3 regions of the Streptomyces sp. NPDC028314 genome follow, and region 1 is predicted to be linked to each of the others. Evidence: riboswitches for the same ligand, from Rfam matches in the RefSeq annotation. Region 1 holds a riboswitch; each other region holds the start of a gene.
What was found. A riboswitch is a leader RNA that binds a small molecule or an ion and turns the genes downstream of it on or off. The one in region 1 is predicted to bind cobalamin.

Region 1 (9,839 bases):
GCCAGAAGACCGCCGAGGGCGTGGGCCTGGCCGCGAACCAGATCGGCGTGGACGCCAAGGTCTTCGTCTACGACTGCCCGGACGACGACGGCAAGCGCCACACCGGTGTCGTGGTCAACCCGAAGCTGGTCGAACTGCCCGCCTCCGCGCGCGTGCTGGACGACTCGAACGAGGGCTGCCTGTCGGTCCCGACCGCCTACGCCTCGCTGGCCCGCCCGGACTACGCGGAGGTCGAGGGCCAGGACGCCCAGGGCAACCCGATCAAGGTCCGCGGCACCGGCTACTTCGCGCGCTGCCTCCAGCACGAGACGGACCACCTGCACGGGTACCTGTACATCGACCGGCTCTCGAAGCGGGAGCGCAAGGACGCCCTGCGCCAGATGGAAGAGGGCACCCCCCGCTACGAGACCGTCCCGAACGCCTAGTCCTTGCCCTGGTCGGCCGGGTCCTCGGACTTGACCTACGCGACGACGGCCTGCGGGCCCCGGAAGGTGCGCCGGAACGCGTTCGGCGTGGTGCCCAGGGTCCGCAGGAAGTGGTGGCGCAGGGCCGCCGCGTTGCCGAAGCCGCAGCGGCCCGCGACGGTGTCGATCGTGTCGTCCGAGGACTCCAGCAGCTCCTGCGCCAGCAGCACGCGCTGACGCAGCACCCACTGGTACGGGGTGGTGCCCGTCTCCTGCTGGAAGCGGCGGGCGAAGGTGCGCGGTGACATGTGCGCGCGCTCCGCGAGCTGCTCGACGGTGATCTCCTCGTCCAGGTGGCGGGCCATCCAGCCGATCACCTCCCCGACCGTGTCGCAGGCGGTGCGGGGCAGCGGCCGCTGGATGAACTGGGCCTGGCCGCCGTCGCGGTGGGGCGGTACCACCATCCGCCGGGCGATGGTGTTCGCCACCTCGGCGCCGTGCGCCTGGCGCACGACGTGCAGGCAGGCGTCGATGCCCGAAGCCGTGCCCGCGGCGGTGACCACCGGGCCCTCGTCCACGTACAGTACGTCCGGGTCGACCACGGCCTTCGGGTAGCGGCGGGCCAGCTCCGCCGCGTGCAGCCAATGGGTGGTGCAGCGCCTCCCGTCGAGCAGCCCGGCCGCGCCGAGCACGAAGGCGCCGCTGCACACGCTGAGCACCCGCGCACCCCGGTCCACGGCCCGGCGCAGGGCCTCCAGCAGCTCCAGCGGGTACTCCCGGGTGGCGGCCTGGCGGTCGGCGGGCAGACAGATCAGGTCCGCGCCCTCCAGCCGCTCCAGCCCGTGCGGGACGACGATGTCGAAGTGCCCGTCCCCGGTGGTGGAGCGCCGGTCCTCCGCCGCGCACACGGCGAAGTCGTACACCGGCAGCCCCATCTCGCTCCGGTCGAGGCCGAAGACCTCGCAGAAGATCCCCAGCTCGAAGGGGGCGACGCCATTGACGAGCGCCACGGCCACGTTCTTGAGAACCCCGGTCTTCTCCATGACCCCAGTGTGGCAGTAATTCGCACTCTCATGACAGTCCTGCCACTGTCGGGTTTCGGTGCGGCTGGCGAGAGTGGAGGCATGAACACGTTCCTCAGTTACCTCACCGTCCTCGCCGTGGCCGCCCTCCTGGCCGGCCCCGCCCTGTTCGGCCTGGCCCGGGAACGCCGGATCGGCCGGCAGCTGCGCGAGGCTGCTGCCGGCCGATCCGGTGATGCTCGGGTGAAGGCGGAAGACCGTCGAGGTCAGAAGTCCTCGTCCAGGTCGACCGTGCCCTCGACCGCGACCTGGTAGGCCGACGGGCGGCGCTCGAAGAAGTTCGTCAGCTCCTGGACGCCCTGGAGCTCCATGAACGAGAACGGGTTCTGCGAGCCGTACACCGGCGGGAAGCCGAGGCGGACCAGACGCTGGTCCGCGACGCACTCCAGGTACTCGCGCATCGACTCGGTGTTCATGCCCGGCAGGCCGTCACCGCACAGGTCGCGGCCGAACTGCAGCTCCGCATCCACGGCCTCCTTCAGCATGTCGGTGACCTGCTGCTGGAGCGCGTCGTCGAAGAGCTCCGGCTCCTCCTTGCGGACCGTGTCCACGACCTCGAACGCGAAGTTCATGTGCATGGTCTCGTCGCGGAACACCCAGTTGGTGCCCGTCGCCAGACCGTGCAGCAGCCCGCGGGAGCGGAACCAGTACACGTACGCGAAGGCGCCGTAGAAGAACAGGCCCTCGATGCACGCGGCGAAGCAGATCAGGTTCAGCAGGAAGCGGCGGCGGTCGGCCTGCGTCTCCAGCCGGTCCAGCTTCTCGACCTCGTTGATCCACTTGAAGCAGAACTGCGCCTTCTCGCGGATCGACGGGATCTCCTCGACCGCGTCGAACGCGGCCGCGCGGTCGTCCGGGTCGGGCAGGTAGGTGTCGAGCAGCGTCAGGTAGAACTGGACGTGCACGGCCTCCTCGAAGAGCTGGCGCGACAGGTACAGGCGCGCCTCCGGGGAGTTGATGTGCTTGTAGAGCGTCAGCACGAGGTTGTTCGAGACGATCGAGTCGCCCGTCGCGAAGAACGCGACCAGCCGGCCGATCATGTGCTGCTCACCCGGCGTCAGCTTCGCGAGGTCGGCCACGTCCGAGTGGAGGTCGACCTCCTCGACGGTCCAGGTGTTCTTGATCGCGTCCCGGTAGCGCTCGTAGAAGTCCGGGTACCGCATGGGGCGCAGGGTCAGTTCGAAGCCCGGGTCGAGCAGGTTTTTCTTGTCGGTGGAGCTCATTACTGGCAGGCCTCGCAGGACTCGGGGTTTTCCAGGGAGCAGGCCAGAGCGTCGGCGTCGACGGCCTGCGGGAGGGGCGTGGCGGCCGCCGGGACGGCGCTGCCGGAGGCGGCGCGGGCGATCTTCGTCGCCGGGCGGGAGCGCAGGTAGTAGGTGGTCTTCAGACCCTGCTTCCAGGCGTACGCGTACATCGAGGACAGCTTCCCGATGGTCGGCGTCTCCAGGAACAGGTTCAGCGACTGCGACTGGTCGAGGAACGGCGTACGGGCCGCCGCCATGTCGATCAGACCGCGCTGCGGGATCTCCCACGCCGTGCGGTACAGCTCGCGCACCTCGGCCGGGATCCAGCCGAAGCCCTGCACGGAGCCGCTGGCCTCGCGCAGCGCCTCGCGGGTCTGGGCGTCCCAGACGCCGAGGCGCTTGAGCTCGTTCACCAGGTAGGCGTTGACCTGGAGGAACTCACCGCTCAGCGTCTCGCGCTTGAACAGGTTGGAGACCTGCGGCTCGATGCACTCGTACACGCCCGCGATCGAGGCGATCGTCGCCGTCGGGGCGATCGCGAGGAGCAGCGAGTTGCGCATGCCGGTCTTCGCGACGCGGGCGCGCAGCGCCTCCCAGCGCTCCGGCCAGTTCAGCTCGACGTCGTAGTGGTCCGGGTGCAGGACACCGCGGGCGGTACGGGTCTGCTCCCAGGCGGGGAGCGGGCCGCTGCGCTCGGCGAGGTCGCAGGAGGCCTCGTACGCGGCGAGCATGATGCGCTCGGAGAGCTTGGTCGACAGGGCCTTCGCCTCGGGGGAGTCGAAGGGCAGCTTCAGCTGGAAGAAGACGTCCTGGAGGCCCATCGCGCCCAGGCCCACCGGGCGCCAGCGGGCGTTGGAGCGGCCGGCCTGCTCGGTCGGGTAGAAGTTGATGTCCACCACGCGGTCGAGGAAGGTGACGGCGGTGCGGACGGTCTCGTCCAGCCGCTCCCAGTCGATCTCGCCCGTTTCGGCGAGGACGAAGGCGCCGAGGTTGACCGAGCCGAGGTTGCAGACGGCGGTCTCGCCGTCGTTGGTGACCTCGATGATCTCGGTGCAGAGGTTGGAGGAGTGGACGACGGTGCCCGGCTCGGCGGTCTGGTTCGCCGTGCGGTTGGAGGCGTCCTTGAAGGTCATCCAGCCCTGGCCGGTCTGCGCGAGGGTGCGCATCATCCGGCCGTACAGGTCGCGCGCGGGCATGGTCTTGCGGGCCAGCCCGCCCGCCTCGGCCTTGCGGTAGGCGGCGTCGAACTCGTCGCCCCACAGGTCGACCAGCTCGGGGACGTCGGCGGGGGAGAACAGCGACCAGTCGGCGTCGGCGTTCACGCGGCGCATGAACTCGTCGGGCACCCAGTGGGCGAGGTTCAGGTTGTGCGTACGGCGCTGGTCCTCGCCGGTGTTGTCGCGGAGCTCCAGGAACTCCTCGATGTCCGCGTGCCAGGTCTCCAGGTAGACGGCGGCGGCGCCCTTGCGGCGGCCGCCCTGGTTCACGGCGGCGACGGAGGCGTCGAGGGTCTTCAGGAACGGCACGATGCCGTTGGAGTGGCCGTTGGTGCCGCGGATCAGGGAGCCGCGGGCGCGGATGCGCGAGTACGAGAGACCGATGCCGCCGGCGTGCTTGGACAGGCGGGCGACCTGGTGGTAGCGGTCGTAGATCGAGTCGAGCTCGTCCAGCGGGGAGTCCAGCAGGTAGCAGGAGGACATCTGCGGGTGGCGGGTGCCGGAGTTGAAGAGCGTGGGGGAGGACGGCAGGTAGTCGAGGCGGCTCATCAGCCGGTAGAGGGAAGCGACTTCCTCGACGGCCTGGACGGTGTCGTTCTCGGCGAGGCCGCAGGCCACGCGCAGCATGAAGTACTGCGGGGTCTCGATGACCTGACGGGTGATCGGGTGGCGCAGCAGGTAGCGGCTGTGCAGGGTGCGCAGGCCGAAGAAGCCGAAGCGGTCGTCCGCGCCCTCGGCGAGGGTGTGCTCGACCAGCGCGTCCAGGCGGGCCGCGTGGGTCGCCACGAACTCGGCGGTGCGGTCGGCGATCAGGCCCTCGCGGTGGCCGACCTCGACGGAGGCGGAGAAGGAGGTGGACCCCTGGCCGGCGGCCTCGTCGCGGACGGCGAGCGTCAGCAGGCGCGCGGCGAGCCGGGAGTACGCCGGGTCCTCGGAGATCAGCCCGGCGGCGGCCTCGGTGGCCAGCCCGCGCAGTTCGGCCTCGTCGGAGGTGGAGCTGCGGCCGCGCAGTGCGGCGGCGGCGACGCGGCCGGGGTCGGTGTCGGGAAGGTCGGCCGTCAGCTCGGTCAGGGTGCGCAGCAGCGCGGCCCCAGGTCCCCCGGACGTGATCGCAGCCTCGATCGAGGTCTCGGACGGAACGGACTCGGCGCGCGGTGCGGAGGGCGCGATGGTCACGGGGGGAGCTCTCCCTTGCTCGGCTCCGGATCACCGACGGCGATGGCGCGAGCGGGCGCATGCGGACCTGCGCACGATCCGGCCCGGACAGGGCAGGCGGTACGTGCACCGCATGGCGTCCACCGGCCCAACCGCGAGGCCCGGACGTGTCTGCACCCGGTTCGGTCGAGCCGGGCGCGCTGGCGGCAGGTCCTCGGACTTGGCTATGCACCAATGGGTGCAGTTCATACCGTTGCGGGACAGTTCCGGATTCGCACCGGATTCCCCTGCGACGACAGCGAGCACGAGCATACATGTGGGGGCGGGTTGATGAGTGACCCCCCACATGTTGTGTCGGCGTGGTTACAGCTCCAAGCGGTAGGTGAGGAGCGTCAGGCCCGGGATCGGGGCCCAGTCTCGGTCTGGTGTTCGGGTGAAGCCGAGCCGCTCGTAGATCCGGTGCGCCGCCGACATCGAGGTCTGGGTGGACAACACCAGGTGCGTCACGCCCTCCAGGGCCCGCGCGCGGGCCATGCAGGCACGTACCAGGGCCTCGCCTGCGCCGCGCCCGCGCGCCTCGCGGGCCACGGCCAGCATCCGGAATTCCGCTTCGCCCGGCCCGGCGATGTCGGCGAGCGGGCTGGTGTTCGAGGCGAAGGTCACTCCGCCGAGCACCTCGCCCTCGTACTCCGCGACGAGCACCTCGGCGGCGCCGGCCCGGCCGGCGACGTCGCGCAGCACGTTCAGGTAGCCGCCGTCCTCGCTGCGGTCCAGCAGGCCGTCGTCGAGGTAGGCCCGGGCGGTGATCTCGCCGAGCTCTTCGTATTCGGCGGCGGCCGCCGCTCTGATCACGATGTCCATGCCACCGAGTGTGCGCCAGCCCCACGCGAAGGGCCGCCGCATTTCCCGGAGGGGAAGTGCGGCGGCCCGGTCGGGACCCCGGAGGGGGTCAGCAGCAGCGGAAGCCCTCCCGCGGGTCGGCCTCGCGGGCGTCCGTACGGGCCCGCTCGAAGGCGCGCCGGGTCAGGACCGGGGCGTCCGGGTCGTGCGAGCGGGCGTGGGCCACGTAGCGGTCGTACGCGGCCTCGCCCGAGAACTCGCGTACGTAGAACCGGGCCTTCGCCAGGGCCCCGCGGACGGCCGTCATGCCGGTCGCGGCGGTCACACCGGTTCCTTGACCTTGCCGCCGCCGGAGTCGAGTCCGGCGGCGGCGAGTTCCGCCCGCTCCTCGGTGGTCGCTATCAGGCCGGCCGGGGCGATGATCTTCGACTCGCTCCAGGGGACTTCGGTGAGGGTGGTCGACGCCGGGTCGCGGACGGCCTTGAAACAGGTCCGGGCCGCGTCCAGCAGCACGATGATGATCAGGACCGCGAACAGCACCGACAGCACGCCGTCCACCGTGGCGTTGGTGACCACGGTGTGCATCTCGTCCAGGTTCTTGGCGGGCTTGAGTACCTTCCCGGCGTCGATGCCGTCCTGGTACAGGTCGCGCTGCGCGAAGAAGCCGATCTTCGGGTTGTCGGAGAAGACCTTCTGGTAGCTGGCGGTGAGCGTGACCGCCACGTCCCAGGCGAGCGGGACGCCCGTCACCCAGGCCCACTTGAGCCGGCCCGACTTGACCAGGAGCGTGGTGCAGACGGCCAGGGCGACCGCGGCCAGGAGCTGGTTCGCGATGCCGAACAGCGGGAAGAGCTGGTTGATGCCGCCCAGCGGGTCGCTGACGCCGACCCACAGGAAGTAGCCCCAGCCGCCCACGACGACCGCGCTCGCGATCCACACGCCGGGCTTCCAGCTGACGTCCTTGAAGGACTTGTGCACGTTGCCGAGGGTGTCCTGGAGCATGAACCGGCCGACCCGGGTGCCCGCGTCGACCGTGGTCAGGATGAACAGCGCCTCGAACATGATGGCGAAGTGGTACCAGAAGGCCTTCATCCCGGCCCCGCCGATCACGGACGAGAAGATCTCCGACATTCCGAGTGCGAAGGTCGGCGCGCCACCCGTACGGGACAGCAGGGTGGTCTCCTCCACGTCCTTGGCGGCCTGGGCGAGGGCCTCCGGGGAGATGGCGAAGCCGAAGTTCGTCACCGCCTGCGAGGCGGTCTCGACGGTGGTCCCGACCACGCCGGCGGGGGAGTTCACCGCGAAGAACAGCCCGGGCTCGATGATGCAGGCCGCGATCACCGCCATGATGGCGACGAAGGACTCGGTCAGCATCGCGCCGTAGCCGATGACCTGGACCTGGGTCTCCTTCTGGATCATCTTCGGGGTCGTGCCGGAGGACACCAGCGCGTGGAAGCCGGAGAGCGCGCCGCACGCGATGGTGATGAAGACGAACGGGAACATCGACCCGGCGAAGACCGGGCCGTCGCCGCGCGAGGCGAAGTCGGTGACCGAGGGCATCTTCAGCATCGGCATGGCGATGACCACGCCGACCGCGAGCAGCGCGATGGTGCCGACCTTCATGAAGGTGGAGAGGTAGTCGCGGGGCGCGAGCAGCATCCACACCGGCAGTACGGACGCCACGAAGCCGTAGGCGACCATCCAGATGACCAGCGTCTGCTTGTCGAGGGTGAAGAACTCCGCGAGCGAGGAGTCCGCGACCCAGCCGCCCGAGACGATGGCGAGCAGCAGCAGGGCGACGCCGATGAGCGAGACCTCGGTGACCCGGCCCGGGCGCAGCACGCGCAGGTAGAAGCCCATGAAGAGGGCGATCGGGATGGTCATGCCGATGGAGAAGACGCCCCAGGGGGAGTCGGCCAGCGCGTTGACGATGACCAGGGCCAGCACCGCGAGCAGGATGATCATGATGATGAACACGGCGACGAGGGCGGCGGCTCCGCCCACCGGGCCGATCTCGTCACGGGCCATCTGGCCGAGGGATCGGCCGTTGCGCCGGGTGGAGAAGAAGAGCGTCACCATGTCCTGGACGGCGCCGGCGAAGATCACGCCCGCGACGATCCAGATGGTGCCCGGCAGGTAGCCCATCTGCGAGGCGAGCACCGGCCCGACCAGCGGGCCCGCGCCTGCGACGGCGGCGAAGTGGTGGCCGAAGAGCACCCGGCGGTCGGTGGGGTGGAAGTCGACACCGTTGTCGAGGCGTTCGGCGGGGGTGGCCCGGGTCTTGTCCACCCTCAGTACGCGGGTCGAGATGAAGCGGGCGTAGAAGCGGTAGCCGATGGCGTACGAGCCCAGCGCCGCGGCGAGCAGCCAGGCGGCCGAGATCTCCTCGCCGCGGGAGAGGGCCAGTACGCCCCAGCCGATCGCCCCTACGAGGGCCACGAGCACCCAGACGGCCACGGACTTCGGCGAGAGCCCTCCTGGTGAGGCTCCCGCCGCGGCCCGTTGTGTACCAGTTGCTTCCGGTTCCGGCATGATCCTCGTCCCCTCGTTGATCACTGCTTGAGCGCAGGGAATCTACGGGGGCCCGACCGGTGGACGTAAGCCCCCGTCCGCATAGCGGTACGAGCGTCCACCGGGGGTCGAACCGGAGTCAACCGTCGATCACACGGCGGGGCGCTGTAGACGGGCTACGAACTTGTAACGGTCGCCGCGATACACCGAACGTACCCATTCGACCGGTTCGCCGTCGGCGTCCAGCGAGTGGCGGGAGAGCATCAGCATCGGCAGGCCGACGTCGGTGCCGAGCAGTCCGGCCTCGCGCGGGGTGGCCAGCGAGGTCTCGATGGTCTCCTCGGCCTCCGCGAGCCGTACGTCGTACACCTCCGCGAGGGCGGTGTAGAGCGAGGTGTACTTGGCCAGCGAACGGCGCAGCGCGGGGAAGCGCTTGGCCGAGAGGTGGGTGGTCTCGATGGCCATGGGCTCGCCGCTGGCCAGCCGCAGCCGCTCGATGCGCAGGACGCGTCCGCCGGTGGAGATCTTGAGGAGTCCGGCGAGGGTGTCGTCGGCCGTCACGTAGCCGATGTCGAGCAGCTGGGAGGTGGGCTCCAGGCCCTGCGCCCGCATGTCCTCGGTGTACGAGGAGAGTTGGAGCGGCTGGGAGACCTTGGGCTTGGCGACGAAGGTGCCCTTGCCCTGGATCCGCTCCAGCCGGCCCTCGACCACGAGCTCCTGGAGGGCCTGGCGGACGGTGGTCCGCGAGGTGTCGAACTCGGCGGCGAGGGTGCGCTCCGGCGGCACGGGGGTGCCCGGGGGGAGCGTCTCGGTCATGTCGAGCAAGTGCCGCTTGAGTCGGTAGTACTTGGGCACACGCGCCGTGCGAGTGGCTGCCCCGCCTTCCGGCTCCGTGGTCGCCCCTTCGGTGGCCATCGCCGCCCGCCTTCCCGACTCCAGTTTCGCTGCCGTCACCGGCTCCTCCATATGTGCGGTCACATCGTGACACGAGCGGGAGGACAGGCCTCCTCCCTCCCCCAGGTGTCGGTCCGATAACGGACCGATCACCCGCTCATTAGACCCTTGACACCCCTAAAGGTCTAGGCCAAGCTCCGGTTACTGGTCTACACCAATATGGATCAGATCCCGGCCCACGGGCAGTACTTGGTGCTTATGTCACCGCGGCGGGCGAGGGAAGTTGCAGGCAGCATCCCTGAGGAGGGTGGCGTGAAGCGCAAGCTCATCGCGGCGGTCAGTGTCGCGGGCATGATGGCCGGTGTCGCGGCGTGCGGCAACGGCGGCGACGACAAGGCGAAGACCGACGCGGGTGGCGCCAAGGAGATCACCGTCTGGGTGATGGACGGTTCCGCACCGAAGGCCTGGATCGACGAGGTCAACAAGGAGTTC
Region 2 (9,839 bases), on a different contig from region 1:
TCCCCGGCATCGGCGGCTCGCAGCGGCTCACCCGCGCCGTCGGCAAGGCCAAGGCGATGGATCTCTGTCTGACCGGCCGCACCATGGGGGCCGAGGAGGCCGAACGCGCCGGGCTCGTCTCCCGGATCGTCCCGGCCGACGAACTGGCGGCCGAGGCGCTGTCCGTGGCCGAGGCCGTGGCCGGGATGTCGAAGCCGGTCGCGATGATGGCCAAGGAGGCTGTGAACCGGGCCTTCGAGACGACCCTCACCGAGGGCGTCCGCTTCGAACGGCGGCTGTTCCACGCGGTGTTCGCCACGGCCGACCAGAAGGAGGGCATGTCCGCCTTCGTGGACAAGCGCCCGCCGCACTTCACCCACGGCTGAGCCTCCGGGGGCGCCCGGGCGGGCGCACCCGAAGTCCGGTGTCCGGGTCGGCCGGTGAGCGGCCGACCCGGACACCGGCGGGCTCAGGAGAGGTCGAACCGGTCGAGGTTCATGACCTTGTTCCAGGCGGCCGCGAAATCGCGGACGAACTTCTCCTTCGCGTCCTCGCAGGCGTAGACTTCCGAGATGGCCCGGAGCGCGGCGTGCGAACCGAAGACGAGGTCGACGGCGGTGGCGGTCCCCTTGGGCTCGCCCGTGACGCGGTCCCGGCCTTCGAACTCGCCCTCGGTCGAGACGGACGGCTTCCACTCCGTACCCATGTCGAGGAGGGTGACGAAGAAGTCGTTCGTCAACGTCCCCGGCCGGTCGGTGAAGACACCGTTGCGGGACTTCCCGGAGTTGGCGTTCAGCGCCCGCATGCCGCCGATCAGGACCGTCATCTCCGGGGCCGTCAGCGTCAACATGCCGGCGCGGTCCAGCAGCAGGGTCTCCGGCGCCAGCTTCTCCCCGGCCTGGACGTAGTTGCGGAAGCCGTCCGCGGTCGGTTCGAGCACGGCGAACGAGTCCACGTCGGTCTGCTCCTGCGAGGCGTCCGTGCGTCCCGGCGCGAAGGGGACGGTGACGGCGTGCCCGGCATTCTTCGCCGCCTGCTCGACGGCGGCGCACCCGCCCAGGACGATCAGGTCGGCGAGCGAGACCTTCGTACCGCCCGACTGGGAGGCGTTGAAGTCCTGCTGGATCTGCTCCAGGGTCCGCAGCACCCCGGCCAGTTCGGCCGGGTCGTTGACCGCCCAGTCCCTTTGCGGCGCGAGCCGGATCCGCGCCCCGTTGGCGCCGCCCCGCTTGTCGGTGCCGCGGAAGCTCGCCGCCGACGCCCAAGCGGTGGAGACCAGCTGGGGGATCGACAGCCCGGAGGCGAGGATCCGCTCCTTGAGGGCGGCGATGTCCGCGTCCCCGACCAGCTCGTGATCGACCGCGGGGACGGGGTCCTGCCACAGCTGGGGCTCGGGGATCCAGGGGCCGAGGTAGCGCGAGAGGGGTCCCATGTCGCGGTGCAGCAGCTTGTACCACGCCTTGGCGAACGCGTCCGCGAGCTCGTCCGGGTTCTCGTGGAAGCGCTTCGCGATCGGCCCGTAGATCGGATCCAGCCTCAGCGCGAGGTCGGTCGTCAGCATCATCGGGGCGTGCCTCTTCGACGGATCATGGGCATCGGGCACCGTGCCCTGGGCCGCGGGATCCTTGGGAGTCCACTGCTTCGCGCCGGCGGGGCTCGTCGTCAGCTCCCAGTCGTAGGCGAACAGGTTGTCCAGGTAGCCGTTGTCCCACTTCGTCGGCTCGCTCGTCCAGGCGCCCTCCAGGCCGCTGGTGAGCGTGTCCGCGCCCTTGCCGGTGCCGAAGGTGTTCTTCCATCCGATGCCCTGCGCCTCCACGGGGCAGGCCTCGGGTTCCGGACCGATGTACTGGGGATCGACCGCGCCGTGGCACTTGCCGAAGGTGTGGCCGCCGATGATGAGCGCGGCCGTCTCCTCGTCGTTCATCGCCATGCGCGCGAACGTCTCGCGGATGTCCCTGGCGGCGGCCAACGGGTCCGGGTTGCCGTTGGGCCCCTCCGGATTCACGTAGATCAGGCCCATCTGCACGGCACCGAACGGACCGGTGAGCTCTCGGTCGCCGCTGTAGCGCTCGTCACCGAGCCAGGTGTCCTCGGGCCCCCAGAAGATCTCCTCGGGTTCCCAGATGTCCTGCCGCCCGAAGCCGAACCCGAACGTCTTGAACCCCATCGATTCCATGGCGCAGTTGCCGGCGAAGACCAGCAGGTCCGCCCAGGAGATCTTCCGTCCGTACTTCTGCTTGACCGGCCAGAGCAGCCGGCGGGCCTTGTCGAGGCTGGCGTTGTCCGGCCAGCTGTTGAGGGGGGCGAACCGCTGGGCGCCGGAGCCGCCTCCGCCCCGGCCGTCGGCGATGCGGTACGTGCCCGCGGCGTGCCAGCTCATCCGGATGAAGAGCGGCCCGTAGTGACCGTAGTCGGCAGGCCACCAGTCCTGCGACGCCGTCATGACCTCGAAGACGTCCCGCTTCAGCGCGTCGAGGTCGAGGGTCCCCAGCTCCTGCGCGTAGTCGAAGTCCTCGCCCATCGGGTTGGACCGGGGCGAGGGCTGGTGCAGGACCTGGAGGTCCAGCTGATTCGGCCACCAGTCCCGGTTCGTCCTGGGCCGAGTCGGCGCGGGGGTCGGGGAAGGGATTACCGGGTTCTCGCTTTCGCTGCCGGACACGTCGGCCCTTCTTCCTGTCTCAGTGTTCCTTTTGCTGGCTGCTTGCTCGTGACGACTGGTGTCGAGCGCTGTGACCCGCGCCACGGCGCCCGCCGCCGTCCACATGGTCGTGCACCGCGCACCGCACGGTCACGAGAACACGCAGGGCAACCGCGACAGCATTCGCGCGGGAAGTCGTTTTCGTGTCCTGGCGCGAGAAGCGGAAAATATGTGCGGGCCCGGCACGCGCCGGGACCGCGGCCGGTCACCGAAGGGGAACGGGGACGCGCGTGCGGCCCTCAGCTCTTCTTGCCGGCCTCGGCCGCCTTGGCGGCGATGTCCTCCAGGACGGCCTTCGGGTCGCCGGACGGTTCCACGGCGCGGCCGATGTTGCGCTTGATGGTGTCACTGACCGTCACCCAGGACGGGTCGTTCACCGGGTAGAGACGGGCGGTCCGCAGCGCACCGAGGAAGTCCAGATCGGTCTGCCCGAGGCCTCCGCCGGCCGGGGTGCGCGCGGCGGAAGCGGTGGACGGCAGCAGGTGGTAGCGGCCGACGAAGTCCGACAGGTTCTTGTCCTGGTAGACGAATTCCAGGAACGTGCCGATCTCCTCCCGCTTGCCGTTCTTCTTGAACGCCATCATCCAGTCGGCCACGCCCACGGTCGGCGGGCTCTCCGCGGAGCGGAGCGAGTCCGCGACCGGCATGGCGACGGTGCCGACGCCCATGCCCTTCGCGGCCGCCTCGTGGGCGAGCGAGGGGTAGCCGTTGAGCATGCCGACCTCGCCGCGCAGGAAGGCCGCGAAGGCGTCGGCGCGGTTGAGCTGGGACGGCGGGGTGGGCCCGACCAGGCCCGGGGCGACCATGTTGTCCTTGACCCACTGCCAGGTCCGGATGTTCTGGTCGGAGTCCAGGCTGTAGTTGCCGCTGTTGTCGGCGTAGCCGCCGCCGTTGCTGAGCTCCCAGATCAAGGCCTCGGCGTGCGCCTCCTCCGGGCCCAGGGGCATGGCGTACGGGAACTTCACGCCCTTGTCCTTGAGCGCCTTGGCGGCGGACTTGAGCTGGGACCAGGTCTTGGGCGGCTCGGTGATCCCGGCCTTGGCGAAGAGCGCCTCGTTGTAGAACAGGAGACGGCTGCTCGCGACGAAAGGCAGGCCGTAGAGGCGGCTGTTGACGGTCCCCGCCTCTGCGAGGGGCTGCAGGAAGTTCGCCTCGGCGCCGACCGAGAGGATCTCTTCCGCCGAATAGAGCATTCCCTGGGCCGCGAAGTCCGAGTACGAGCCCATGAGCGCCATGTCCGGCGCATGGCCCGCCTTGACCATGCGGGAGACCTCGCGGTCGATGTCGGCCCACGGCAGGAGCTGGACCTGGACCTTGATACCGGGGTGGGCGGCGGTGAAGGCGCCGGTCAGCTTGTCCCAGTAGGCCTTGGAACTGGTGGCCGGGGTGTCGCCGTACTCGGCGGCCACCAGGTGGAGCGTGCCGCTGCCGTCCGCGCCGTCATCCCAGGCACCGCAGGCGGACAGTGGTATCAGCAGGCCGAACACGGCCGCGGTGGCGGCCGTGCCGAATGTCCTTCGTCGCACGGGTGTCTTCCCCTGATCTCGCTCGAATCCCGCTACTGCTCATGGCACATCGGGCCGGGAAGTACCCGGCGGTCCGGTGGCCCGGTGGCCGGAATTCTCGCCTGATGTTGGAGTGGTTGATTCCACTCCCGGCGCATGTGTGGTGGATGACCCAACCGGTGCTCTGCCTGCTGGTGCTTTCCCACATGCGCTCCACGAGGGCGACGCGCGTAGACGGGGGTGGTGCGGTCAGCGGGCGGCCTGCCCGGGGTCTCCTCGAACCAGCGCGCCTTGTAGGCGAGCCCCTTCAGATCCAGTGCCCCAGCCGACTCCTGCCCGGCGCGGGTGAAGAGGCGGACCTTCTCACGCATCGTGGAGTCGCGGTCCTTGCCGCAGGACAGCGGCTCGGCCTCGTCGTCCCGGTACGCGTAACCCACCAGACGCCCGTGGACCTTCCCCGACGTCTCGGGCCATACGTCGGCTCCCGCCGCCCACAGCGTGCGCTCGGCTCGTCCCAGACCAGCGCGTGGTGTCGTGGTCTCCCTGGGGGCTTGCGCCGTGCACGTTCCACACCCGTCCGGCGCACAGAAGGATCACCCGGAGCTTGACCGTTCCCGCAATGGACATGACCACCCGCTCAGCCCAGCAGTCTGCCCGGCGCGCCGCTGCGCCGGTCAACGGAGTTCCTCTCAGAGGCAGTTGCGGGAACCTTTCAGCGGCAGGGCGGCAGCCCGGGGCGGGGTCGTGGTCCGTGATCGCGCACGCCACGACGGAGCCCCGGCCGTCGGGCCGGACGCCGTTCGATGAGCGCGTTCCGGAACGACACCGCGATGAGCCCTCCTCGCCGCTCTGGCCGTCGGGCCGCGGACACGTGAGAATGCCGCCATGACCGACATCCCGGCGGCACCGGAAGAACAGGGCGGCGCGCCCTCCGTCCGCGTCGAGCGTGACGGGCCCGTGACGACCGTGGTGTTGTCGCGGCCCGCCGCGCGGAACGCGGTGGACGGGCCGACGGCCAGGCAACTGGCCGATGCATTCAGGGAGTTCGAGGCGGACGACGACGCCTCGGTCGCGGTGCTGTGGGGCGAGGGCGGTACGTTCTGCGCGGGCGCCGACCTCAAGGCCGTCGGCACCGAACGCGGAAACCGCGTGGAGCCCGACGGCGACGGCCCGATGGGGCCGACCCGGTTGCGCCTGACCAAGCCGGTCATCGCGGCCGTCACCGGCCATGCCGTGGCCGGCGGACTCGAACTGGCCCTGTGGTGCGACCTGCGCGTGGTCGAGGAGGACGCGGTCCTCGGGGTGTTCTGCCGCCGGTGGGGGGTGCCGCTGATCGACGGCGGCACGGTCCGGCTGCCCCGGCTGATCGGCGAGAGCCGCGCCATGGACCTGATCCTGACCGGCCGGCCCGTTCCGGCCGCCGAGGCGTACGCGATCGGGCTCGCGAACCGTCTCGTACCGCCGGGGCGGGCCCGGCACGCGGCGGAGGAACTCGCGCGGGAGATCGCGGCGTTCCCGCAGCTGTGCCTGCGCCACGACCGGCTGTCCGTACGGGAGCAGCACGGGCTGGCGGAGCCCGAGGCGCTGGCCGCCGAGTTGCGGCACGGCATGGTGCCGCTGTCGGCCGGCGAGACCCTCTCGGGTGCCGCGCGCTTCGCGTCCGGGGCGGGACGGCACGGTTCCTTCCACGGCTGAGCCGTCCCCGGCCCGTCCAGGGGGCAGGTCCCGCCAAGCCGGGAGAAGTGGAAGACGGTCGCCCTGATCCGCCCCTCGGCGCGTACACCGGTCCCCCACAGCGGCCGCTGCCGCGGGCGCTCTGACGGCCGGTGCGATCCGAGGCCGGGTGCGGGGCCCGGCGTACGGGGCCCCGCACCCGGAACGGGATCAGGCGCCCCAGCGCAGGGCGATCGTGTCACCCACGTTGATGACCTTCTCGCGCAGCGCACCGGCGAAGGCCGAGCCGTCGACGCTGACCTTCCAGGTGTTCGAGCCGCTGTTGGCCTTGCCGTTGACGGTGGTGATCGTCCCGGTGCCGGAGGACGGGGTCACGCCGGTGACGCAGCCCGACGGGGTGGCGGCGCCGGTCGCGGCGGCCAGTACGTCACCGAGGGTGGTGGTCGTACCGGTCGGGGTGAAGGCCACCGAGCACACCTTGAGGTTGCCCGCGCCGTCGTCGACGCTCAGCGCCAGCTTCGTGGCGGTGCCGGCGGTGAAGGCGGACTGGGCGACCCACTGCGGGGCCCCGGCGGTGACCGGGACCGGCGGGGCCGTGGTGAAGCCGCCGCCGGCGACGGCGCGCAGGGCGTCGATGGAGGAGTAGGCGGACGGGCTGGTGTCGGAGGGCTTGTACTTGAAGCCGCCCGCCGGGTTGTACTGGTTGGCGATCAGGAAGTCGACGGGGGTCTTGCCGAGTCCGGTGAGGAAGTCACCGGACTGCGGGTTGAAGCCGCAGGCGTTGAGGCCGGCGACGCCCCAGCCGTTGGAGCTGGTGTTGACCCCGTAGAGGGAGTTGAAGGCACCGCTGTTGGCGACCAGCGTGCTCTTGAGGAAGTTCTTGGCCTGGACGACGTCCGCGTCGGTGTTGGGGACTCCGGAGGCGCAGAGGGCGGCCATGGCGGCGCCGGTCATGTCGACGTCGCCCGCGGAGTTCAGGACGGTGGGGTTGCCCTCGGCCTTCTGGTAGGTCCAGCCGCCGTCCACGTGCTGGTTGGCGCGGATACGGGTGACCATCGAGTCGGTCAGGGCCTGGGGGATGCGGCTGCCGCCGGCCTGGGTCTTGGCTCCGCCCAGCGAAAGGGCCGCGAAAACGGTGCCGTTGAAGTTCCCGGACGGGCCGAAGTAGCCCGCCTCGGCCGTCTGCCAGTAGGAGTAGATGTTCGCCACGAGGTTGCGCGAGGCCGAGACGCGGGCCGGGTCGATGCCGGCCGCGTACGCGTTGAGGGTGCCGCGCTCGTAGTCCGTGACCACCGGGGAGGCCTGCGGCCAGCCCGCCGTCGACAACAGGTTGCGGTAGACGGTGCGGGCGTTCTTCGTCGTGTCGCCGCCGGGCACCACGTCGACGACGGCCGTACCGGCCGCGGCGAAGGCGCTGAACGCCCACTCGTTGGACAGCCCGGAGCCGGCGTACGAACCGTCCGCCGCCTGGAGCGACTTGAGGTAGGCGACACCGTTCGTCTTGGACGTGGCGATCTGCGCGGGGCTGGAGGTCGCGAAGGCGGGCAGCGCGGTGAGGGCGAAGGCGCCCAGCACGGCGGGCACCGCGAGCGCGAGGCGGCGGGAGGTACGGGGACGGGACATGGCCTGCTCCTGGAATCGGCGGACGCCAGCCGCTCCCCGCGCCGGGCAGCCGTGCGCGAGCACGGCCGGGCATGCCGGGGGGCCGCCGTCCGGAACGCGTGGTACGGCTTCCTGTACTGCATCGCCGTATGGGCATTCGGGCTCGGAGACGGCCCCCGCCGTCCCACACCGCTGCGCGTCAGCTCCGGCTTCGCACCGGATTCCCCCATGTGGCAGCGCAGGACGCTACCCGAGTGATCAAGGGTCCGCCAGCGTCCCGGCGAACCCTCGGGCGGGGACGGGCCGATGAGATGCACGCCACCTTGACGCCCTCACGGGATCCGTGTTGCACTCCGGCTGATAAGTACTCAGCACCAGGGGAAGCCGGTCGAAGTCCGGCGCTGACCCGCAACCGTAGGCCCGGAGCGATCCGGGCGAGTCGGAATGCCTGGCGCAGTGTCATGAAACGAAGAACGCCGTCGCGGACTACGGCGTGGTCGTCCCGCCTCCCCACGGCACCGCCGTGCGGGGGCTCCTCGCCACGTTTCCGGTCCCGTACGGCAGAGACGAGGGCCGCGGTGGGGACCGAACAACAGGCGAAACGGCAGTCGGGGACGAGACGGCGGTTCTTCTCCCTCGTGACCGCGTCCTTCCTGACGCTCGGTGCGGGCGTGGCCTTCCTCACGGTTCCCTCGTCCGCCAATGCCGATCCGATCGAGCAGTGCACGGCCACCACCGGCGCCATCGTCGCCGTGGACTTCGGCCCCTTCGGCGGCAAGGTCGAGCGCGGCTGCGACACCACCCCGACGACCGGCTACGAGCTGCTGCACACGGGCGGCTTCACCACCACCGGCACCGTCCACGACGGTGACGGGTTCATCTGCCGCATAGGCAACGGCTCCTTCAACACCGGTACGCAGTACCCCACTCCGGACAAGGAGGACTGCGTGCTCACCCCGCAGGCCACCGCGTACTGGTCGTACTGGATCGCATCCCCCGGTCAGAAGAACTGGACCTACAGCCCGCTCGGCGCCATGGCGCGCACCCCGAAGCCCGGCGACGTGGACGCCTGGGTCTACGGCGGCACCGACATCGGCGGCACCTCGGGCAAGCCCGCCTTCTCCCCCGACGACGTGCGCGCCGGGGGCAGTGCCCCCTCGCCGGACCCGACCGGACCGACGGGACCCCCGACGGTGCCTCCGGGCGCGGTCGACGTTCCCGCCGCCACCCGCTGGCTCGCCGGACAGCTGACGGACGGGGAGCGCGTCGTCGACGAGGGTGCCACGACCCCGAACCACCTGTTCACGACGGAGGTCGTCTACGCCCTGGCCGGCGCCGATCCCAAGAGCCCGGCCGCCCGGAAGGCCGCCGACTTCCTCGCCACGCCCGCGCAGACGGACGCGTACGCCTACCCGGCCGGCAAGGACGGGATCCCCGACGCCACCGCCGCCGCGCGCCTCGCGCTCGTCGCCGAGGCCACCGGGAAGGATCCCCGCGCCTTCGGCGGCCACGACCTGCTCGGGGACCTCGTCACGTACGTGTGTCCCAGGGACATCGGCGACGGCGAGACGGTCGAAGGCTGCCTCACCAAGGGCGACTTCCGCACCACCGGCCAGTCCGACGCCCAGGCCATGGCCGTCATCGCCCTGCTCAACGGCGGTGTGACGCCCCCCGCCGACGCCGTTCACCGGCTGACCGGCCTCCAGTGCGAGGACGGCGGCTTCACCGGCATCCTCATCCGCTCCGGCGGGTGGTGCGACAGCGACGCCGCCTCCACCGGACTGATCACCCTGGCCCTCAAGCGAGCCGGCGGCCACGACGCGGTGGTCGAGAAGGCCCGGGCCTACCTCAAGAAGTCCCAGCTCCCGACGGGCGCCTGGCCCTCCGCCTCGTACCTGACGACCGGCAGCGCGAACTCCACCGGCTGGGCGGCGCAGGCCCTGCGCGCCCTGGGCGATGCGGGTCACGCGGACGCGGGTGTCTCCTGGCTCTCCAAGCAGCAGCTTCCGCAGGGTGGCTTCGGCTTCGAGGAGGGCGACACCGACCCGCGGCTGTTCGCCACCACCCCGGTCGTGATCGCGGGCGCCGAGAGCGACCTGGTCGCGCTGACCACCAGGCAGCCCGACCCGACGACCCCGCCGACCACACCTCCGACCACTCCGCCCACCACTCCCCCGACCACTCCGCCCACGACCCCGCCGACCACGCCGCCGACGACGACGCCCACGACCCCACCCACCACGCCTCCGACCACTCCGCCGGGTGAAGGGCCCGACGTGAAGAAGGGCTCGGCGTACCTCTCGGACCCCAGTCGGCTGATCCAGGGCCGCTTCTACGAGAGCAGCCCGGGCACCGGCTTCGCGGACTACGGCATGACCATC
Region 3 (9,839 bases), on a different contig from region 1:
GGTCGGTGAGCCGCTCGATGTCGTAGCGGAACTCCTCGGCGGCGGTGTGGAAGGCCGTGTACGGGAGGATCAGCGCGGCCGCGAAGTAGTTGGCGATGCCGATCCTCGCCAGGGCGTGAACGGGGGAGCCGGGCGGGAAGTCCTCGGCGGCGAGCCGGTCCAGCTCACCTCCGTACTCGATCAGTGCCAGCTGGGTGGCCATCCGGAATGCCTGCTGGCCCGGCCGAAGCCGGTTCGACAGGTGCAGGACCCGGGCGGTCCCGTCGTAGTGGTGCAGCCGGTCGGAGTCCGCGGCGGTCCCGACCCCGTGCCGGTCGGAGAGCCGGCGGGTCAGGGCGCGGATGACGTCCCCGGGGCGGATGCCGATCTCGCGGGCCAGTGCCTCCGCGGCGAGATCGGTGTCATGGAGGTAGTTCTGCCGCCGGTAGAAGAACTCGCGGATCTCCTCGTGGGGCGAGCGCGGCGCGTCCGCCACCTCGTTCCGGCCGTCGGCGGCGTCGGCGAGGCGCTCGGTCAGGAGCTGGCTGCGCCGGCCCAGATCGAGCAGGACCGAGGCGACGGCGGGCATCCGGGTGGCCAGTTCGGCCAGGTCGGACGGGGAAACGCGGGCCTCGGCGACCTGCTGGGCGAGCGCCTCGCGCAGGTCCGCGACCAGGCGGCTGGTGTCGCGCTCCGAGAAGAACCCCGGATCGACCCCGAACGCCTCGGTCAGCCGCAGCAGTACGGGAACGGTGAGCGGCCTGGAGTCGTGCTCCATCTGGTTGAGGTAGCTGGGCGAGATGGCGAGCACCCTGGCCAGATCGGCCTGGGTCATCCGCCGCTCCTCGCGCAGCCGCCGCAGCCGTGCTCCCGCGTACGTCTTGCTCACCGCACTCCTCCGCCGTTGGACACGCGCCGCCAGGATACGGGGGCAGGCGCGGCCGAGGGGCTTCGCAACCTTGGCAATTCCGGCCTCGAAGATTCGCAAAGCTTGGCAGATGTACCTCCTTGATGGCACTCAGTGTCAATGCCAGAGTCGGTGCTGCGGCCCGCCGGACCTGGCGGCCGAGGCGGGCTGCCGGGCCTGATTCACGCCCTGATTTCAGGGATCCTGGCAGCTCGAATCGGCGGCTCGGCAGCATTGCTCAGCTTCGGCCCGCAGCCGGGTTCGGCGGCCGCACCTCCTTTACAGGCACAGAGTGCCAATCCCCAGGGTGCCTGCCCAGGTGCAGGTCCGGCTCATTGGCAAGACAAGCGACGGATGGAAACGGTGACGGTCATGGCAGAGGCGAACACGACGGCGGCGGCCGAGCAGCTCAAGCAGCGCTGGGCGACGGACCCGCGGTGGTCGGGCATCGAGCGCACCTACACGGCCGAGGACGTGGTCCGGCTCTCGGGCAGTGTCCGCGAGGAGCACACGCTGGCCCGGCGCGGCGCCGAGCGGCTGTGGCGCCAGCTCCACGAGCAGGACTACATCCACGCCCTGGGCGCCCTGACCGGAGGCCAGGCGGTCCAGCAGGTGCGGGCCGGACTCCAGGCGATCTACCTCTCCGGCTGGCAGGTGGCGGCCGACGCGAACCAGGCCGGCCACACCTACCCGGACCAGAGCCTGTACCCGGTCAACTCGGTGCCGCAGGTGGTGCGCCGGATCAACAACGCGCTGCTGCGCGCCGACCAGATCGCCACCGCCGAGGGCGGCGCGGACACCACGGACTGGCTGGCCCCCATCGTCGCGGACGCCGAGGCCGGCTTCGGCGGCCCGCTCAACGCGTTCGAGCTGACCAAGGCCATGATCGCGGCCGGTGCGGCCGGCATCCACTACGAGGACCAGCTCGCCTCGGAGAAGAAGTGCGGCCACCTCGGCGGCAAGGTGCTCGTCCCCACCTCGCAGCACATCCGCACCCTCAACGCGGCCCGCCTCGCCGCCGACATCGCCGACACCCCCACCCTGGTCATCGCACGTACCGACGCCCTGGCCGCGAACCTGCTGACCAGCGACGTCGACGAGCGCGACGCGCAGTTCGCGACGGGGGAGCGCACCGCGGAGGGCTTCTACCGGGTGCAGAACGGCATGGCACCGGTCATCGCCCGCGGCCTCGCCTACGCCCCGTACGCCGACCTCATCTGGGTCGAGACCGGCACCCCGGACCTGGCCCAGGCCCGCGAGTTCGCCGAGGCCATCCACGCCCAGTACCCCGACCAGATGCTGGCGTACAACTGCTCGCCCTCCTTCAACTGGAAGGCGGCCCTGGACGACGACCAGATCGCCAAGTTCCAGCGCGAGCTCGGCGCGATGGGCTACCGCTTCCAGTTCATCACCCTGGCGGGCTTCCACTCCCTCAACCACGGCATGTTCGACCTGGCCCGCGGCTACGCCGAGCACGGCATGACCGCCTACGTCGACCTCCAGGAGCGCGAGTTCGCCGCCCAGGCGCAGGGGTTCACCGCCGTCAAGCACCAGCGCGAGGTCGGCACCGGCTACTTCGACCTGGTCTCCACCGCCGTCAACCCGGCTTCCTCGACCACCGCGCTCGCCGGTTCCACCGAGGAAGAGCAGTTCCACTAGACGACTCAGTCAGCCGGCCAAGCCGATTTCCGACGGGTGCCCGGGGACGTCCCCCTCGGGCACCCACCGCCCCCGTTGAGGAGAACCGCATGCCCCTCTCGTCCCTGACCAGCAGTGTCCAGGTTCTCGGTGCACCGGGTGAACGCCACGAGGAGATCCTCACCCCCGAGGCCCTGGAGTTCATCGGCCGGCTCGACGCCGCGTTCGCGGACCGCCGCCTGGAGATCCTCAAGGAGCGCCGCCGCCGCTCGGGCCACCTGGCCGGCGGCACCCCGCTCGACTTCCCGCTCGCCACGCGCACCGTCCGCGACGATCCCGGGTGGAGGGTCGCACCGCCCGGACCCGGCCTCACCGACCGCCGCGTCGAGATCACCGGCCCGCCCGATCGGCGGATGGCCGTCAACGCCCTGAACTCCGGCGCCCAGGTGTGGATGGCCGACTTTGAGGACGCCACGGCCCCCACCTGGGACAACGTCATCGGCGGCCAGCTCAACCTGCTCGACGCCATCGAACGGCGCATCGACTTCACCACCCCCGAGGGCAAGGAGTACCGCCTCGGCGAGAACCTCGCGACCATCATGGTCCGCCCGCGGGGCTGGCACCTCACCGAGGAACACCTGGAGACCGACGGCCGCCCCCTGTCCGCGTCGCTCGTCGACTTCGGCCTGTACTTCTTCCACTGCGCCCGGCGCCAGATCGACGCCGGCCACGGCCCGTACTTCTACCTCCCCAAGCTGGAGAACCGGTACGAGGCCCGCCTGTGGAACGACGTCTTCCTGCTCGCGCAGGAACTCCTCGGCATCCCCCGCGGCACCGTCCGCGCGACGGTGCTCATCGAGACGATCACGGCCGCGTTCGAGATGGAGGAGATCCTCCACGAACTGCGCGAGCACAGCGCCGGTCTCAACGCGGGCCGCTGGGACTACCTCTTCAGCCTGATCAAGACCTTCGGCCATCGCACCGACTTCCAGCTCCCCGACCGCGCCAAGGTCACCATGACCGCCCCCTTCATGCGCGCCTACACGGAGCTGCTCGTGCGCACCTGCCACCGGCGCGGGGCCCACGCCATCGGCGGCATGGCCGCGCACGTCCCCAGCCGGGACGCGGAAGCCAACACCGCCGCCCTCGCGAAGGTCCGCCTCGACAAGGAGCGGGAGGCCGAGGACGGCTTCGACGGCTCCTGGGTCGCCCACCCGGGGCTGGTACCGGTATGCCGCGAGGTCTTCGACGGAGTCCTGGAGGAACGGCCCAACCAACTGGAGCGGACGCGTGAGGACGTCGAGGTCACGCCCGCCGACCTGCTGTCCGTCCGCCGGATCGCCGCCCCGCCCACCCGCGAGGGCATCCGCTCCAACGTGGCCGTGGCGCTGCGCTACTTCGACGCCTGGCTGCGCGGCAGCGGCGCCGTCGCGCTGAACGGGCTGATGGAGGACGCCGCGACCGCCGAGATCGCCCGCGTGCAGATCTGGCAGTGGCTCCGCCACGACAGGGTGGACCGGGGGACGGTCATCGACCTCCTCGACGCCGAATGCGCCGCCCTGGAGGCCGAGGACCCGCAGGCGCTCGCGCTCGAAGCCCGGGAGGTCTTCGTGGACACCGCACTCTCGGTCCGGCTGCCCGCCTTCTTCACCCCCGAGGCCTACACCCGCCACCTCGTGCGCCGCGCCGCCGCGCAGGTGTCCGCGTGAGCGCCCCCGCGCAGCCGGCCCGCATCCTGCGCGTCGGGGTCGTCGGCGGAGGCCAGATGGGCGCCGGCATCGCGGAGGTGTGTGCCCGCGCCGGCCTCGACACCGTCGTCGCCGAGGCGGACGCCACCGCCGCCCGCGCCGCCCGGGAGCGTGTCGCCGTCTCCTTGGAGCGCGCGGTCCAGCGGGGCAAACTCGACCGGATCTCCGCCGAGGACGCCCTGGCCCGCCTGGTGTTCACCGGCGACCTGGAGGATCTCGCCGACCGGCAGCTCGTCATCGAGGCCGTCACCGAGAACCCCGAGGCCAAGTCGGACGTCTTCACCAGCCTCGACAAGATCGTGGAGGATCCGGAGGCGATCCTCGCCACCAACACCTCCGCGATCCCCATCATGCGGCTCGGCATGGCCACCCGCCGCGCCGACCGGGTGGTGGGCCTGCACTTCTTCAACCCCGTCCCCGTGCTGCCGCTGGTGGAGGTCGTCTCCTCCCTCCACACCTCCCGGGAGACGGTCGCCGCCGTCGAGGCCTTCGCCCGTGACGCCCTGGGCAAGACCACGGTCCGGTCCCAGGACCGGGCCGGCTTCGTGGTCAACGCGCTGCTGATCCCCTACCTCCTCTCGGCCATCCGCATGGCCGAATCCGGCTTCGCCAGTCCCGCCGACGTGGACGCCGGGATGGAACTGGGCTGCGCCCACCCGATGGGCCCGCTCAAGCTCGCCGACCTGATCGGCCTGGACACGGTCGCGGCGATCGCCGAGTCCCTCTACGAGGAGTTCAAGGAACCCCTGTACGCCCCGCCCCCGCTGCTCCAGCGGATGGTTCAGGCGGGGCTGTTGGGCCGCAAGAGCGCCCGGGGGTTCCACACATACGGCCGGGGCTGAGGGGTTCCGGCACGTCTCCAGGGCAGAGGGTGCGCCGGAGACGCGGGAGAACGGCGCGGGTGGGGCGAGTGGTGTCGCCCCACCCGCGCCGCGTCTCATTCGGCCGTCCGGCATCTGGACACCTGTGTTCGTGTTCCGGTCGACCGACCTAGGGTGGGTGTCGCAGCTGGTTCGCCCCGTCCGCCAGGCGGAATGCGTCGTAAGAGGGAACCCGGTGGGAATCCGGGACTGCCCCGCAGCGGTGAGTGGGAACGACCGCCGTCATACGCACTGGGCCCGTACGGGTCTGGGAAGCGACGGCCAGTAGGAGTCCGCCCGAACGGGCGACGCGCCCACGAGTCCGAAGACCTGCCCGTTGCCCGCGCGCGACCGATCGCGCACGGAAATCCGGTGACCTCGTGGGCGGGTCGGCGACACACATCAGGCGGGCGTCCGCGCGTACCCCCGTGTACGCGCCAGCGGCGGTCCGCCCGGTTCGTCATCCCTTCGCGCCCCGACCCGTCACCGGGTCCATGGAGACATGCTCGCGAAGGAGAGTTCCGTGACCCGCAAGCCCGCAGCCGCGGCAACACAGGCCACCGTGTACGGATACCCCCGCCAGGGACAGAACCGGGAACTGAAGAAGGCCGTAGAGGGGTACTGGAAGGGCCGCGTCAGCGCCGAAGCCCTCCAGGAGACCGCCCGGGACCTGCGCCGCGGCGCCTGGCAGCAGCTGGCGGACGCCGGCATCGACGAGGTTCCGACCGGCGACTTCTCGTACTACGACCACGTCCTCGACACCAGCGTGATGGTCGGCGCGATCCCGGCCCGCCACCGCGCCGCCGTCGAAGCCGACCCGCTCGACGGGTACTTCGCGATGGCCCGCGGCACCCAGGACGTGGCCCCGCTGGAGATGACCAAGTGGTTCGACACCAACTACCACTACCTGGTCCCCGAGCTCGGCCCCGACACCGTCTTCACCGCGGACCCCGCCCAGCAGGTCACCGAGCTGACGGAGGCCCTCGCCCTCGGCCACACCGCCCGGCCCGTGCTGGTCGGCCCGGTCACCTACCTGCTCCTGGCCAAGCCCGCCCCCGGAGTCCCCGCCGGCTTCGAGCCGATCACCCTGCTGGACCGGCTGCTGCCCGTCTACGCCCGGGTGCTGGCAGAGCTGCGGGCCGCGGGCGCCGAGTGGGTCCAACTCGACGAGCCGGCCCTGGTCCAGGACCGCACCCCGGCCGACCTGAACGCCGCCGCCCGCACCTACCGGGAGCTCGGCGCCCTGACCGAGCGCCCCAAGCTGCTCGTCGCCTCCTACTTCGACCGGCTCGGCGAAGCCCTGCCCGTCCTGGCCAAGGCGCCCGTCGAGGGCCTCGCGCTGGACTTCACCGACCGGGCGGCCGCCAACCTCGCCGACCTCGCGGCCGTGGGCGGGCTGCCGGGCAAGCGCCTGGTCGCCGGAGTCGTCAACGGCCGCAACATCTGGATCAACGACCACCAGAAGTCGCTGACCACCCTCGGCACCCTGCTGGGCCTCGCCGACCGGGTCGACGTCGCCGCCTCCTGCTCCCTGCTGCACGTCCCGCTGGACGCGGCCGTCGAGCGGGACATCGACCCCCAGATCCGGCGCTGGCTGGCCTTCGCCCGGCAGAAGACCGCCGAGATCACCACCCTGGCGCGCGGCCTGGCCCAGGGCACCGACGCGATCGCGGCCGAACTCGCCGCCAACCGGGCCGATCTGGCCTCCCGCGCCCACTCCGCGATCACCCACGACCCGGCGGTCCGCGCCCGCACCGCCGCCGTCACCGACGAGGACGGCCGCCGCGCCCAGCCCTACGCCGAGCGCGCCGCCGCCCAGCGCGCCCACCTGGGCCTGCCGCTGCTGCCCACGACGACCATCGGGTCCTTCCCGCAGACCGACGAACTGCGCGTGGCCCGCGCGGACCTGCGGGCCGGCCGCATCGACACCGCCGGGTACGAGGAGCGCATCAGGGACGAGATCCGAGAGGTCCTCTCCTTCCAGGAGAAGGCCGGGATCGACGTCCTCGTGCACGGCGAACCCGAACGCAACGACATGGTGCAGTACTTCGCCGAGCAGCTCACCGGCTACCTCGCGACCCAGCACGGCTGGGTCCAGTCCTACGGCACCCGCTACGTGCGCCCGCCGGTCCTGGCCGGGGACATCTCCCGCCCGGAGCCGATGACCGTGCGCTGGACGACGTACGCGCAGTCGCTGACGGCCCGGCCGGTCAAGGGCATGCTGACCGGCCCGGTCACCATGCTCGCCTGGTCCTTCGTACGCGACGACCAGCCCCTCGGCGAGACCGCCCGCCAGGTCGGACTCGCCCTGCGCGACGAGGTCGACGACCTCGAGGCGGCCGGGACATCGGTCATCCAGGTGGACGAGCCGGCGCTGCGCGAGACCCTGCCGCTGCGCGGCGACGGCCACGCCGACTACCTGGCGTGGGCCACCGAGTCCTTCCGGCTCACGACCTCCGGCGTGCGGCCGGACACCCAGATCCACACGCACATGTGCTACGCGGAGTTCGGCGACATCGTCCAGGCCATCGACGACCTCGACGCCGACGTCATCAGCCTGGAGGCGGCCCGTTCCCACATGCAGGTCGCGCGCGAGCTCGCCTCGCACGGGTACCCGCGCGAGGCCGGTCCCGGCGTCTGGGACATCCACTCCCCGCGCATCCCGTCCGTCGAGGAGGCGGCCGCCCTGCTGCGCAAGGGACTTGAGGCCATCCCGGCCGAGCGCCTGTGGGTCAACCCCGACTGCGGTCTGAAGACCCGCGGCTGGGCCGAGACCCGGGCCTCCCTGGAGAACCTGGTCGCCGCGGCCCGTGAGGTCCGTACGGAGGCCGTCGGCACGCTCTGATGCGCTTTCGGGCCGGAACGGCTGCCTTGTCATGTTCCGGCCCGATTGCGGTGCCACCGGGTGCGGCTCTCGCGCAGCGTCCGGTCCCGGCCGACCCGCACCGACCGCCGGCTAGTGCTGTGACCGCGTTGGTTCGCCGGGTTCGGGCCCCTTCTGCGGGTGGGGCCGGTTGGATGGAGGCTGACATCTGATCGAGCGTGTGGAGGCGTGGTGGCGGAACCGGTCAAGGTGCGGCGTCTGACGGATCAAGAGGGACAGAAGCTGCAGCAGATCGTGCGGCGGGGCAGCACCAGCACGGTGCGGTACCGGCGGGCGATGATGCTGCTGGCCTCGGCCGGCGGGAACCGCGTGCCGGTCATCGCCCAACTGGTGGCGGCCGACGAGGACACGGTGCGTGACCTGATCCACCGGTTCAACGAGATCGGGCTGGCCTGCCTGGACCCTCGGTGGGCGGGAGGCCGTCCCCGCCTGCTCAGCCCTGACGACGAGGACCTCGTCGTGGCGACGGCCACCACCCGCCCGACCAAGCTCGGCCGGCCCTGCACCCGCTGGTCGATCCGCAAACTCGCCGCCTACCTGCGCACGGTCCGCGTCCGGACGATCCGGATCAGGCGTGAAGCCCTGCGCTGCCTGCTCGCCCGCCGCGGCGTCACCTTCCAGCGCACCAAGACGTGGAAGGAATCCACCGACCCTGACCGGGACGCCAAACTCGACCGCATCGAGCACGTCCTTCAGCACTTACCGGACCGCGTGTTCGCGTTCGACGAGTTCGGGCCGCTGGGCATCCGCCCCACCGGCGGATCCTGCTGGGCGAAGCCGGGCCGTCCCGACCGGGTCCCGGCGACCTACCACCGCACCTACGGCGTCACCTACTTCCACGGCTGCTACTCCGTCGGCGACGACACCTTGTGGGGTGTCAACCACCGCCGCAAAGGCGCCGTGAACTCCCTGGCCGCGATCCGGTCGATCCGCGCGGCCCGGCCGGACGGCGCCCCGATCTACGTGATCATGGACAACCTCTCCGCCCACAAAGGCGCCAAGATCCGCACCTGGGCGAAGAAGAACAAGGTGGAACTGTGCTTCACCCCGACCAACGCCTCCTGGGCCAACCCGATCGAAGCCCACTTCGGGCCGCTGCGACAGTTCACTCTCGCCAACTCGAACCACCCCAACCACGCCGTCCAGACCCGTGAACTGCACCGGCACCTGCGCTGGCGCAATGCCAACGCCCGCCACCCCGACGTCCTGACCGCCCAACGCCGCGAGCGCGCCCGCATCCGCATCGAAGAGGGCATCCGCTGGGGCGGACGCCCCCTCAAAACCGCAGCCTGACCACGCCGCCGAACCTGCCTGGTCACAGCCCTAGATATGGATGAGAATCTGTCGCAGGGGATGTCCGAGCGCACCCGCGAGAGAGGCCAACTCCCCGTCGGTCAGCCAAGCCCGGTTGGGATACAAAACCTCGATCCTGAACCGCGCGAACCCCATCGGCCAGTCGTACACCAGCTCGTTAAGCGACGTCTCAACGTCGCAGCAGGGAACCGTCACCATGAGCGTCGAAAAGCCCTCGTCGTAGCACTGCGAGACAGCATCACCCCACCAGCCAGGTGCGAGCTCCGTGCCGCACTGCGGGCAGGAGATCCTCTCCAGGTTGGCGAAGCAGTGGACCACCTCGACGCTGTCGTGCCACTTGGCTTCCAGACCACGTCGGGCGTCGTCGTCAGAAAGCATCCCGGACAACACAACCGCAGCACGGTCCGCCGCATCCTTACTGGGCTGCCAGTACGGATCGGTCGGAATCACCGTCAGGTAGTTGTCACTCATCGCCCGCCCCCACGCCCGCCACCGTCCGCTCCTCGTCT

Region 2: it holds a riboswitch for cobalamin, as region 1 does, so the genes downstream of both, ACZ4TG_RS03685 (prenyltransferase/squalene oxidase repeat-containing protein) here and ACZ4TG_RS27195 (ribonucleoside-diphosphate reductase subunit alpha) in region 1, are expected to answer to the same signal.
Region 3: it holds a riboswitch for cobalamin, as region 1 does, so the genes downstream of both, metE (5-methyltetrahydropteroyltriglutamate--homocysteine S-methyltransferase) here and ACZ4TG_RS27195 (ribonucleoside-diphosphate reductase subunit alpha) in region 1, are expected to answer to the same signal.

The regions. Positions count from the first base shown of each region.
Region 1 is NZ_JBVHTP010000012.1:259,538-269,376, forward strand. It holds gene def (peptide deformylase) at 1-425, shown strand, start outside; gene ACZ4TG_RS27180 (helix-turn-helix domain-containing protein) at 461-1,447, opposite strand; gene ACZ4TG_RS27185 (hypothetical protein) at 1,529-1,741, shown strand; gene ACZ4TG_RS27190 (ribonucleotide-diphosphate reductase subunit beta) at 1,693-2,709, opposite strand; gene ACZ4TG_RS27195 (ribonucleoside-diphosphate reductase subunit alpha) at 2,709-5,123, opposite strand; cobalamin riboswitch at 5,291-5,418, opposite strand; gene ACZ4TG_RS27200 (GNAT family N-acetyltransferase) at 5,466-5,963, opposite strand; gene ACZ4TG_RS27205 (YbdD/YjiX family protein) at 6,052-6,249, opposite strand; gene ACZ4TG_RS27210 (carbon starvation CstA family protein) at 6,264-8,474, opposite strand; gene ACZ4TG_RS27215 (GntR family transcriptional regulator) at 8,604-9,368, opposite strand; gene ACZ4TG_RS27220 (extracellular solute-binding protein) at 9,660-9,839, shown strand, end outside.
Region 2 is NZ_JBVHTP010000001.1:812,034-821,872, forward strand. It holds gene ACZ4TG_RS03665 (enoyl-CoA hydratase) at 1-365, shown strand, start outside; gene katG (catalase/peroxidase HPI) at 449-2,638, opposite strand; gene ACZ4TG_RS03675 (extracellular solute-binding protein) at 2,917-4,203, opposite strand; gene ACZ4TG_RS03680 (crotonase/enoyl-CoA hydratase family protein) at 5,068-5,877, shown strand; gene ACZ4TG_RS03685 (prenyltransferase/squalene oxidase repeat-containing protein) at 6,067-7,479, opposite strand; cobalamin riboswitch at 7,593-7,721, opposite strand; cobalamin riboswitch at 7,796-7,928, shown strand; gene ACZ4TG_RS03690 (prenyltransferase/squalene oxidase repeat-containing protein) at 8,037-9,839, shown strand, end outside.
Region 3 is NZ_JBVHTP010000001.1:795,266-805,104, reverse strand. It holds gene ACZ4TG_RS03635 (short-chain fatty acyl-CoA regulator family protein) at 1-868, opposite strand, end outside; gene aceA (isocitrate lyase) at 1,259-2,545, shown strand; gene aceB (malate synthase A) at 2,635-4,233, shown strand; gene ACZ4TG_RS03620 (3-hydroxybutyryl-CoA dehydrogenase) at 4,230-5,114, shown strand; cobalamin riboswitch at 5,269-5,469, shown strand; gene metE (5-methyltetrahydropteroyltriglutamate--homocysteine S-methyltransferase) at 5,656-7,977, shown strand; gene ACZ4TG_RS03610 (IS630 family transposase) at 8,188-9,309, shown strand; gene ACZ4TG_RS03605 (hypothetical protein) at 9,340-9,801, opposite strand.